DNA from 4 places in the Providencia sp. PROV_01 genome. Region 3 is predicted to be linked to each of the others. Evidence: predicted binding sites of a transcription regulator. Region 3 holds the regulator's gene; each other region holds the start of a gene.
What was found. Region 3 encodes Fur, which represses iron uptake genes when iron is present. Its sites were predicted from a motif close to ATAATAATGAGAACNACTATCAA; they were not measured.

Region 1: the regulator Fur is predicted to act here: its motif matches at 1,507-1,529, upstream of ACU696_RS08855 (TonB-dependent siderophore receptor).
Region 2: the regulator Fur is predicted to act here: its motif matches at 1,754-1,776, upstream of feoA (ferrous iron transporter A).
Region 4: the regulator Fur is predicted to act here: its motif matches at 1,681-1,703, upstream of ACU696_RS15375 (TonB-dependent receptor domain-containing protein).

What each region holds. Positions count from the first base shown of each region.
Region 1 is NZ_JBRFKD010000002.1:1,830,321-1,833,541, reverse strand. Features, by position in the region: gene ACU696_RS08855 (TonB-dependent siderophore receptor) at 1-1,488, opposite strand, end outside; gene ACU696_RS08850 (sodium/sugar symporter) at 1,776-3,221, opposite strand, start outside.
Region 2 is NZ_JBRFKD010000002.1:602,635-605,855, forward strand. Features, by position in the region: gene feoB (Fe(2+) transporter permease subunit FeoB) at 1-1,394, opposite strand, end outside; gene feoA (ferrous iron transporter A) at 1,424-1,654, opposite strand; gene ACU696_RS03550 (Tex family protein) at 1,996-3,221, opposite strand, start outside.
Region 3 is NZ_JBRFKD010000002.1:3,431,435-3,434,655, forward strand. Features, by position in the region: gene ACU696_RS16760 (type I secretion system permease/ATPase) at 1-455, shown strand, start outside; gene ybfE (LexA regulated protein) at 625-918, shown strand; gene fldA (flavodoxin FldA) at 1,073-1,600, shown strand; gene fur (ferric iron uptake transcriptional regulator) at 1,869-2,318, shown strand; gene ACU696_RS16780 (bactofilin family protein) at 2,959-3,221, shown strand, end outside.
Region 4 is NZ_JBRFKD010000002.1:3,151,742-3,154,962, reverse strand. Features, by position in the region: gene betA (choline dehydrogenase) at 1-1,577, shown strand, start outside; gene ACU696_RS15375 (TonB-dependent receptor domain-containing protein) at 1,945-3,221, shown strand, end outside.

The DNA.
Region 1 (3,221 bases), 1.6 Mb from region 3:
ATATAGTTTTTGGGTTGTTGGGTCGATTGTCGATTGAACTTCAAAAGATTGAGAGTAATTTAAATAAGGTGAAATGCCATTGTCAGCAATATACATTAAACCCGCATTTAAACTCATCTGCCCATCATTTCTAGACTCATCTTCTGCTTTTTTATGTGCTTTATTTTCAGTTTTTACCCAATCATAACGTGCACCAACGACCCCAATCCATTTGCTATCAAGCTTTGTTTGGTATTGTGAATAAATACTAGCTTGTGTTTTATCAATAGTGCGATGAATGTTATTTGATGGGTCAAGTGGGGTATAGTGCCCATAAACTGGCTTCCAAGGGTTAATTTTACCAAAAGCATAATTATCCTGTTCATCGCCTTTGGTTTGATGATATTGGAATTCAATACCCGCAAGTAAGGTATTTTCAAACCGCTCACTATCCCATTCACCGACGATATTGTTATCAAAACTAAAACTTTGGTTTTTACCATCGCGAAAAACAATACCTTGCCCCAATTCCTGCACGGTAGGGTCTGCATTAAAGAAAGCATAAACACTTCTGAGTGTTAGGTCGTTGTAACCATAATTTACACGCTGCGCAAAACGCCACTCATCATTAAATTGATGTTCTAATAAATAACCCACTGAGAACTGAGTCCGCTTGTATTTATCGTAATCAGGCTCACCTAAATTGGTTGATGGCTTAATTTTACCGTAATTAGAGTGAATTAATGTTCCCGCCGCTGGGAAAAAAGGATTCGTGGGCGTACCATCATCGTGCAGATACGTTCCCATTAACGTAAGTACAGTCTGATCAGACAAGTCAAATGCCGCACTTGGCGCCAGATAAATACGTTTATTATCCGTGCCTTTGAGTTCCCCATCCGATTTTTTCATCGTTCCCACTAAACGGTAGCGGGCACCTGCATCGGCTGATGCTGTAGAAAGATCAAAGCCTAGCGCTTGATGATCGTTATTACCCGCTTCTAAAAATATTTCATTTTTAGCATTAATAGATGGCTTTTTCGTTACTAAGTTAACAGCGCCTCCAGGAGTGGATTCGCCAAAGAGAACGGCTGATGACCCCTTCACGACTTCAATACTTTCCAACCCATAAGGCTCAAGCAACCAAGTATAGTAGCCATCTCGATATAACCGGCTATTATCTAAATAGGTTGCGGCATCAAAACCACGAACTTTGAACCAATCAGTATCATTATCAGCCCCGTAAGGCTGTGCAACAACCCCCGAAGTATAACGAAGTGCTTCATCAATTTTTTGCGGAGCATGTATAGTCAAATCTTGTTCCGTAATAATCGAAACAGATTTTGGCGTTTCTTGCAGCGCAGTATTCACTTTGAGTGCTTGTGCACTGACAACGAAAGAGTCTTGTTTGTCGCTATTTTGTTCATTTGCCATGGATTGGTTTTGAACAGCCAGCGCTAACAAGGTGAAAATGGCAACCTGATGTAAACGAAATAAACCTAAATTTTTCACAAAATAGTTCCAATGATAATAATAATAAGTCTCAGTATTATTCCTAAAAATAAGTCAAATTAAAATCAATTTGGCATATTTACTTATAACAAATAGTTATTAAAAAAATCAATTTAGATACAATTAACCATACATAAAGAAGGGAGATTATTCAGCGAGAATAACGAAAATGATTTCGATACTAATGTTAGGTCATTATTTAAGTTAATAAATGCAAAAAATAAGGCGGGAGTGTTCCTTCCCGCCTAGTGCTATCATTTACTTATCAGGTTGTTAGAAATATTGCACTACCAGAACAGCGCATATAGCACACATAAGATAACCATAATTGCGTAGGATGCGATATTGAAACCTGTCGACGTTTTAAAGGTCTCGGACGTTAAAATAATCGCCCCCTCACAGTCATCTTCTTTTGCCGTTGTCAGGCTAATTAAACCAATCACGACTGCAGTAAAGAAGAAGGTGTACATCATTTGGTCAAGGAATGGCATACCTAACGGCATCAGTTTTAAGAATAGCGCAAACGGAATTGAGAGCAGCACACCGATAATCGCACCTTTTGCATTGGTTTTCTTCCAAAATAAGCCTAGTAAGAATACCGCTAAAATACCAGGGCTAACTAACCCCGTATACTCTTGAATATATTGAAAAGCTTGCCCAATGTTACCTAATAATGGTGCGATAAAACATGCCACAATTAACGCAACAACTGCACTAATCCGGCCGACATTCACTAGCTTATGATCCGCGGTTGATGGAGCAATGTATTCTTTGTAGATATCCATGGTGAAAATAGTTGCCACTGAGTTCAACATGGAAGCTAAAGAAGAAACGATAGCTGCAGCTAATGCCGCAAATACGACCCCTTTAGCGCCGACAGGTAAGAATTGAGTTAACCATGGGTAGGCTTTGTCCGCTTGGGCCAGTGTAGGCATATGCTCTTGTGCCATTGTTCCTAATCCCGCCAGTAATGCAGGGTCAGAAACAATCACAAATGCAGCAATACCCGGTACAACAACAAGGATTGGGACAATCAGTTTGAGAAATGCCGCAAAAACCAAGCCTTTTTGCGCTTCATTAATTGATTTGGCCGCTAATGCACGTTGAATAATATATTGGTTGAAGCCCCAGTAATATAAATTGGCAACCCATAGTCCGCCAATTAATACGGCAATACCGGGTAAATTGCTAAATTGCGGGTTGTCTTGGCTTAAAATCATTTCAAAATGTGCAGGCGCTTCACTTGCCATACGGCTCATACCCGCGAATAAACCCGCATCACCACCAATATAGCTCACCGCCATTATTGTGGTTAAAAAACCGCCTAAAATTAAAAAGAAAACTTGTACGACATCCGTCCACGCAACCGCAGATAGCCCGCCATAAAGAGAGTAAATCACTGCAAATAATGCTAAACCAAAAATAGCATAATGCATTGGAATGCCTAGGATTGTCTGTAATGCTAACGACCCTAAATAGAGAACTGAAGTTAAATTAACAAAGATAAATAATGCTAACCAGAATACGGCTAAAATCGTTTTTAACGTTTTATTAAAGCGTTTTTCAACAAATTCTGGAATGGTAAAAATACCTTTATCAATAAATACGGGCATAAAGTATTTTGCGACAATAATCAGAGTTAGTGCTGCCATCCATTCATAGGATGCGATGGCCAAACCAATTGAAAAGCCAGAGCCGGACATACCAATAAACTGCTCTGCAGAGATATTTGC
Region 2 (3,221 bases), 2.8 Mb from region 3:
ATCCCTAAAATATAGAGAGAAAAGACCACACTAGCCCCATTTTTGCCAAAGAAAGCGGCAGCAAAAACAGCGAAAATGGCAAGCCTTGCACCACAAGACATAAACGGTGCCATTAGTACCGTAATGAGCCTTTCACGTGGTGCATCTAGCGTGCGTGCACCCATAATTGATGGTACGTTACAGCCAAAGCCGACAATCAACGGTACGAAGGATTTACCTGGTAAACCTAGCGCCTGCATGAGGCGGTCCATCACGAAAGCGGCTCGTGCCATATAACCCGAGTCTTCCAGTATTGAAAGAAACAGGTACATCATCCCGATTTGTGGTACTAACGGTAATACTGTATTAATACCACCGCCGACACCTTGGGCAAGGAAAATAGTGAGCCAATCAGGGAAGCTGAAATAGGCACCAACCCACTGAATACCATGAATAAATATCGCCTCAGAAGCACCTTCAAAGAAAGGCTGCAATGCCCCACCAATGTTAATGGCTAAGACAAACATCAGGTACATCACAAATAAGAAAATAGGGACACCGAGCCAACGGCTCAGAATAAATCTATCCAGTGATTGTGTTAGTCGATTTGGTTCAGCGGCGCTATTGTTAATCGCGGCATGACAAATTGTGGCAATAGATTGATAACGTGCGTCAGCGATGAGTAGTTCAGGCTCTTCGTTTAAGCCTTCTTTCAGTGTTTGGCGTATCGCCAGTAATTGCCCTTCAGATATTTCTGCGCGTTGGCGGCTATAAATATCTCCTTCGAGAATTTGTAATGCTAACCAGCGGCGTTGCTGATGGCTAAATTGTTGTGTTGAAATTTGTTCAGATAACGAATCCACTGCCTGCAATAACTGGGGTGGATATTCCACAAGGGCTTGTTGGCTATTTTGTGGATGTGTATCAATGGCTTTTTTCAGTTTATCGATACCAGTTGCTCGAGTTGAAACCATTGGGATCACAGGGCAACCGAGCTGTTTTTCTAATTCAGTAATATTAATATCAATATGTTGGCTTTGAGCGATATCCAACATATTCAAGGCAACAATACATGGAACGCCTAACTCAACTAATTGTAATGTCAGATAGAGGTTACGCTCTAAATTGGATGCATCGACAACATTAATGAGCATGTCGGCCTCACCACTTAAAATAAAGTAGCAGGCGATTTGTTCGTCGAGAGAGGTTTGTTCAGAAATGGTGGTCAAAGAGTAAGTGCCGGGTAGGTCAACAAGCTCGATTTTATGGTCATCGGTATGGAAGCGACCCACTTTTCGTTCAACAGTGACCCCTGCCCAGTTACCGACCCGCTGCCTTGACCCTGTAAGTTGGTTAAATAGGGTCGTTTTGCCTGCATTGGGGTTACCAATTAAGCCGATAGTTAATCGTTTCATAGTGTTTGCCAATAATAAAAAAGAAATACTTAAACGGTGGTCGCTTCATCTAGATTGAGTAGGGCAAGATCCTTTTTACGCAGCACTAAGCTGACACGGTGAGTTTCTATTTGTACAGGATCACCAAAAGGCGCCAAGCGCACCACTTTAAAGACAGAACCCGGAAGTAAACCGAGTGAGAGTAGTTTTTGTCGGTATGCAGGACTGATTTCTGGAGAGAAACCAAGTATTTTGTAACTGCATTGAGGAAGTATTGCCATAGTGTCTTCCTAATCATTTAATTCATAATGATATCGATGACAATTGTTAAAGATTACAATTGCTCAGGTAATAAGACTGCCAAACAAAAATAAATCTAATTAACAATGAGAATCATAATCATCCACTTTTTGTTATATTTAGCCTCTTTTTTCGTCAGTTTGACTTGATGTGGATCAACGAAGCATTGAGTTTGCGGTGTTTCGTTAGCAAAAGTAATGGCGGAGTAAACGCGGGGGAGAGGGTGGAATAATGTTCAATATATTGGTTGGGATAATTAATTACAGCGATTATTTTTTGATATAGGCATCACAATAAGTACATTGCGATGCCTATTAAAAAGTTAGCGCTTCTTGCCAAATGCAGCAGCAAGGGCATCACTCATGGCACTATTACCAGAAGATGCGTTGTTTTGGCGTGAATTACCTCTTGATTGAGGAGCCTTACGTGTATTTTTGTCCTGTTCTGGGGCAGCACGGCGAGGTGCACTGTTAGAATCACCGGCTTGCTCATCTAAACGCATCGTTAACGCAATACGTTTGCGCGCAATATCCACATCTAACACTTTGACTTTTACAATGTCACCGGCTTTTACCACTTTGTGTGGGTCTTCGACATAACTATTTGAAAGTGAAGAAATATGAACTAAACCGTCTTGGTGAACACCAATATCTACAAAGGCACCGAAGTTAGTCACATTGGTAACCGCACCTTCTAAAATCATGCCAGGAGTCAGGTCCTTCATGGTTTCTACGCCTTCCGCGAAGGTCGCTGTTTTAAACTCAGGACGTGGGTCACGGCCCGGTTTTTCCAGCTCTTTAATGATGTCAGTGACGGTTGGAACCCCAAATTGTTCCGTGGTGAAGTCGCGTGGGCTCAAGGCATTAAGTACCTGTGAATTACCCATAATTTCTTTGAGTGGCTGGCGGACAGACTCAAGAATTTTTTCGACAATTGGATAAGCTTCAGGGTGAACAGTAGAGGCATCTAATGGGTTTTCACCATTGGTGATACGTAAGAAGCCTGCACATTGTTCAAAAGCTTTTGGCCCAAGACGCGCAACTTTGAGTAACTGTTTTCTATCGCTAAACTGGCCATTTTGGTCGCGCCAGTCCACCACGTTTTGCGCAATCATTTTGCTTAAACCGGCAACCCGAGTCAGTAAGGCAACAGAAGCGGTATTTAAGTCAACACCAACGGAGTTTACACAGTCTTCGACGACCGCATCGAGCTTACGCGCTAATTGCGTCTGGCTGACATCATGCTGATATTGGCCAACCCCAATGGATTTAGGGTCAATTTTCACCAATTCAGCCAACGGGTCTTGTAGGCGGCGGGCAATTGATACGGCACCACGTAAAGACACATCTAAGCTTGGAAATTCCAGCGCTGCAAGTTCAGAAGCGGAATAAACAGAAGCGCCAGCTTCGCTAACAATCACTTTCTGTGCCGTTACTTCTGGGTACTGTTTTTGTACTTCAGCAAAGAAACGTTCCGTTTCGCGAGAAGCGGTCCCGTTACCTATCGCTACTAATTCGACATTGTGTTTTTGGCAAAGTGCTGCGACGA
Region 3 (3,221 bases):
TTGGTTCTATCGCAGATAATATCCGTTTGAGTCATCCACAAGCGACTGACGAGCAGGTGATTCACGCAGCAAAATTAGCGGGAGCTTATGAATTTATCATGACATTGACTGATAATTTTAATTATCCCTTATCAGAAAAAGGCTCCAATCTTTCAGGTGGTCAACGTCAAAGGATTGCACTTGCGCGTGCATTACTCACCGAACCCGATATCTTAATTCTCGATGAGGCCACTTCTGCACTCGATTACGAGTCAGAAGCCGCCATTATGGAGAATATGCCATTAATTACTCAAGGAAGAACCGTCATTAGCATTGCTCATCGGCTAAATACGATTATGCACGCTGATAGGATATGTGTGATTTGCCAAGGAGAAGTACACGAGATGGATACCCACGAAAACTTACTCAAATCAAATGGTTTATACGCCAATTTATGGCACCAGCAGACACAATAATACGAATAAAAAAGCATCACGCTTATAGCAAGTGGTGCTTTTTTACCAAAAGCGCTCATTTTACAATCAATTAAACCCAATCATCATTGATGAAGCTATAGCACAAGGGGATTAGCTAGGGTATCATGGCGCGCTGAATTACTGGCACACCCTTTTAGCAGTTATAGACATGGCAAAAGAACAAACGGATCGAACGACACTAGATTTGTTCGCTGAGGAACGAAGGCCTGGGCGACCTAAAACAAGCCCGCTATCACGGGATGAACAACTGAGGATCAACAAACGCAACCAACTGAAACGAGATAAAGTGAAGGGATTGCGCAGAGTTGAATTGAAACTGAACGAAGACGCTGTCGCGGTATTGAATCAGTTAGCTGAAGATAAAAATATAAGCCGTAGTGAATTGATCGAAGAAATTTTGATGTCACAACTTGAACATGTTGATACATCAATACTCAAGTAACGTTATCTTGATAAATCACACAAATTTGACAGACTTAGCAACATTTTTTCGCCAAAATAAGGCGTAATATTCTATCTATTTTCGTTCTAAACGGGCTATAGAAGGCGAATTTTCACCTCTAGCTCTCTTAGAAAAACAAGAGGTTAATCACTTTATGGCAGTCATAGGCATTTTCTTCGGAAGTGACACAGGTAACACAGAAAATATTGCCAAAATGATCCAAGAAAGATTAGGCAAAGATGTAGCAGAAGTTCACGATATCGCGAAATGCAGCAAAGAAGATATTGAAGCTTTTGACATTCTACTTCTTGGTATTCCAACTTGGTATTATGGTGAAGCCCAATGTGACTGGGATGATTTCTTCCCTACTCTCGAAGAGATTGATTTCGAAGGTAAACTTGTCGCCTTATTTGGTTGTGGAGACCAAGAAGACTACGCTGAATATTTCTGTGATGCTATGGGTACGATCCGCGATATTATCGAACCACGTGGTGCTGTTATTGTTGGTCACTGGCCAACAGAAGGTTATCACTTTGAAGTATCCAAAGGCATGGCAGATGACAACCATTTTATTGGTTTAGCTATTGATGAAGATCGTCAACCTGAGCTAACTGATGAACGTGTTGATGCATGGGTAAAACAAATCTCTGAAGAAATGTCTTTAGCTGAAATTTTAGGCTGATAGACTACATAAAGAACCCTTACCCATAGATTACACCACTGTCTTACACAAAATGAACCCCAAAGCCAGTGGCGTAGTCTAAAATAACCGATAAGGTATCCTAATAGGATAGGTTCTCAAGAGATTATCAAAATAATGAGACAATGCATGGTTTCTATTTTTATTTTCCATGCCTATAATTGTAAATCAGTTTAGAAGACAACTGTATTGATGTTAAAAATGTCTCATTATTGTTAAATTTATGATTTAAGATACAGGACAAACCCGCATGACAGACAACAATAAAGCATTGAAAAATGCTGGACTCAAAGTCACTCTTCCAAGATTAAAAATTTTGGAAGTACTTCAAGAGCCTGAGTGCCACCACGTCAGTGCGGAAGATCTCTATAAAAAGCTGATCGATATGGGTGAAGAGATCGGGTTAGCAACTGTATACCGCGTGTTAAACCAGTTTGATGATGCCGGTATCGTAACCCGTCACAACTTCGAGGGGGGTAAATCTGTATTCGAACTAACTCAGCAGCATCACCATGACCATTTAATCTGTTTAGATTGTGGAAAAGTGATTGAGTTTACTGACGAATCCATTGAAACCCGCCAAAAGAATATCGCTGCTCGCCATGGCATTAAACTATCTAACCATAGTTTATATCTATATGGTCATTGCGCAGATGGTGATTGCCGTGACAATGCTGACGCACACGAAGCAAAAGAGTAATAGTATTCAACCATCGTTGATGAAACATCATGGTTAAAAATGCCAAAACCCTGATAATACAATTTTATCGGGGTTTTTTATTTTAAGTATTAATATTCCCTTTTTTACTCGATTAGTGATAATTGCTAGTAAGTAACTTAAACACAATTATTTATCACTGTATTTTAGCAACAATGCAAGATTTTTATAAAAACTATAATAGTTGCAATTCAAATCAAAACCCTTATATTATTTCAGAGATAAATATATTCCGTTATCTAGAATAATACTTTACATATCAAAGTGGTATATAAATAACATCATAGATGATTCCAAACACTTCATACTATTTAAAATTATTTAATTACCTTACTATAATTTCAACTCCAAATTAGAGAGTTAATGATCCAAATGTAGTCATAACGTTAAATCATCATTTAAATGCGTAATTACATTTATTGACTAAACTAATTGAGTACTTTAGTAATTTGTAAGAGATTAACTGATGAAAAAAAACTATCTTTTTCTCAATACAAGTTTTTTCTTCTGGTTTCTTACTTTAATAGGGTGGTTTTTTAGCTATTCGTCTATCACCTTATTTTCGTTTGTATTATCAATACTGTTCTTGATCGTATACTTCAATCAAAAAAAGGTAAGTAAAATGTTCACCAAAAGACAAAACAAGCCCACGCCTACAGCGACGTCCCCTTCTATAAGTAATGAGCCTGAAGTGACTACAAAAATAGAAGAACAAATAACACTGTCAACTCCGACTATTAGTGAAGAAAAATCGAATACGATTATCTCTAGGGACGTTATTTTTGAAGGAAATATTACGTCTAATGAGCAAGTGCATATCTATGGGAAAGTCATTGGAAATATAACAGGAAAAGAAAATACGGTTAAAGTTATGTTAAACGGCCA
Region 4 (3,221 bases), 280 kb from region 3:
GTGGACCGGATTATCGGTTCGACTTTCGCACACAAATGCCAGCGGCATTAGCGTACCCATTACAAGGGCGACGTTATAATTGGGCTTATGAAACTGACCCTGAACCGCATATGAATAACCGCCGCATGGAGTGTGGACGTGGAAAGGGGCTTGGTGGCTCATCATTGATTAATGGGATGTGTTACATCCGAGGGAATGCTCTAGACTTTGACGGTTGGGCAGAGGCACCAGGGTTAGAAGACTGGCGTTACCTCGATTGTTTACCTTATTTTAGGAAAGCGGAAACGCGTGATATTGGCCCTAATGATTACCACGGTGGAGATGGTCCCGTTAGTGTGACCACACCGAAGAATGGCAATAATGTGTTATTCCATGCGATGGTGGAAGCTGGTGTACAAGCGGGCTATCCAAAAACAGATGATTTAAATGGGGTTCAACAGGAAGGTTTTGGTCCGATGGATCGCACAGTCACACCACAAGGGCGACGTGCTAGCACCGCAAGAGGGTATTTGGACCAAGCGAAAGGGCGAAGAAATATCACCATTGTGACACATGCGACAACAGATACCATTGAGTTTGAAGGGAAAAAAGCGGTTGGTGTGAAGTATTACCAAGGCCAGAGCACGGCACCTACGGTGGTGAAAGCCCGTAAAGAAGTATTATTGTGCGCGGGGGCGATTGCGTCACCGCAAATCTTGCAGCGCTCTGGCGTGGGGCCTGAAGATGTTTTAGCTGAATTTAATATTTCGCCTGTCCATGTCTTACCCGGTGTTGGGCAAAACCTGCAAGATCACCTTGAAATGTATTTGCAGTATGAATGCAAACAGCCTGTTTCATTATATCCTGCATTAAAATGGATTAATCAGCCCAAAATCGGTGCCGAATGGCTATTTAAAGGTACTGGAATTGGAGCAAGTAACCAATTTGAAGCCGGTGGATTTATTCGTACCAGTGAAAAATTTGCATGGCCAAATATTCAATTCCACTTTTTGCCTGTGGCGATTAACTACAATGGTAGTAATGCAGTCAATCAGCATGGTTTTCAAGCTCATGTGGGCTCAATGCGCTCGCCTAGTCGAGGTCGTGTTCGCTTAAAATCTTTAGACCCAAGGCAACATCCGAGCATTTTGTTTAATTACATGTCATCGGAACAGGATTGGGAAGAGTTCCGTGCTGCTATTCGTATTACCCGTGAAATTATGGCTCAACCTGCACTTGACCCATATCGCGGAGAGGAAATAAGCCCTGGAAAACAGATTAGTACGGATGAAGAGCTAGACGCATTTGTCCGCGAGAGAGCAGAAACCGCTTTTCACCCATGCGGAACCTGTAAAATGGGTCATGATGATATGGCGGTAGTTGATGGTGCAGGGCGAGTTCACGGTATTGAAAATTTACGGGTTATCGATGCATCGATTATGCCGTTGATTATTACGGGGAATTTAAATGCAACGACCATCATGATCGCGGAGAAAATTGCCGATAAAATTCGAAACCGTCCTCCATTACCCACAAGTGATGCAGATTATTATGTTGCAGGTGATAGGCCAGTGAGAAAACAGCCATTACGAGATTAGTTTATTCACGCAATTTTTATATACAAAGCGATTGATATTCATATCAGTCGCTTTTTTATGTGATTAAAGAATAAAGGTAAGTCAATTAACACCAATAATATTAATGATAATGCAAATGATATTCATTATGATCTTGATCATTATTATCATTGGTGTATATTCCAAGGCTTAATAATATTCACAAGGGAAATGAGTACGTAACCATTCAATAAATAAGGTTTTTCGAACTAGTTACATCTATGGCATAGCACTTAAATTTACTTTAAATGCATAAATGGAAAAGTATAAAAAATGTATCCTCACATCTTTTATACGCTATTTCTTCACGTCTATCTAATCATCATTAATTAATGAAGGCATTACTTAAATGATATTTCAAAATAAAAACATAATTAGCTTAATTATTATATGTTCTTCAAGCACAGCATTAGCGAATCAAACCAATACCACAACTCAAAAAGATAAACTTCTCGTCACAGCCAGCAAAATAAAGTCAAATAGCAAGCAAATAGACGCCAATGATATTTCTACCGTAAGAGGAACGACCAATTCAGATATATTTGCCAATGAAACTTCATTGCAAGTTAATAATGCACGAAATGAAGCGGGTGCACTGGATATCGGTATTCGAGGCTTACAAGGTAATGGTCGAGTCCCCATTATCATTGATGGCAGTTTGCAATCAACCAACACTTGGCGTGGTTACCAAGGAAGTACAGATAGAACTTATGTGGATATGGATTTAATCGATACAATTGAGATCGAAAAAGGGGCTTCGATGAGTAAATTCTCAGGAGGAGCCATCGGAGGTACGGTTAAATTAAAAACATTATCAGCAAATAGTATTATTCCTCAAGGTGACCAATTTGGTTTCTTATTTAAGGGGAATATTTACAATAATAACCGACGCCCGACTATCGCTTCAGATGAAAAAGGCGAGTCTGGGTATCGTGTTTCAAACGGTGTTAAGAATTCACATTTTAATAATGGCTCTATCACGACTGGGGTTGCATATCGAAATGATAAATTTGACATTTTGTTGGCTCATAGTGATAGAAAACAAGGGAACTTCTTTGCCGGTAAAAATGGTTATCATAAATACGCAAATACAGATGCTCCTATTAAACCTGGGCAAGAAGTCGTTAATACCAGCTATGAAAGTCAGTCAACATTATTAAAAACTAATATTTATCTTAACCCATACTCAAGTATTGAATTAAATTACCGACATCATGAACAAAAAGCAGGCGAGGTTTTAGCGGCGTATTGGTACCAATTCGATGGGAAAATGCCGCAGTGGTCATTAGGTAGCGCAGATATTGATACTGCCTCTTTAAACTATTCTTATAAACCCGATTCATTATGGGTAGACATGAATTTAGGCCTTTGGTGGACAAAAGGTAAATTTAAACAACGTAATGGCACAACGGATGATGTTACCGCGCACTACGGTAATCAATATCAGCATCGCTATACCGATGAACGAATGGGCTTTAACTTAGAAAATACGTCTGAGTTTGCAGATTATCCTATCGATATCACTTATGGTGTGGAATATATGCAACAAAAATCAAAGCCATTGACTAAAACCTATCAACCGATTTGGACACCAGAAGGAACCATACCCGGTGAGGAGTTAGATCC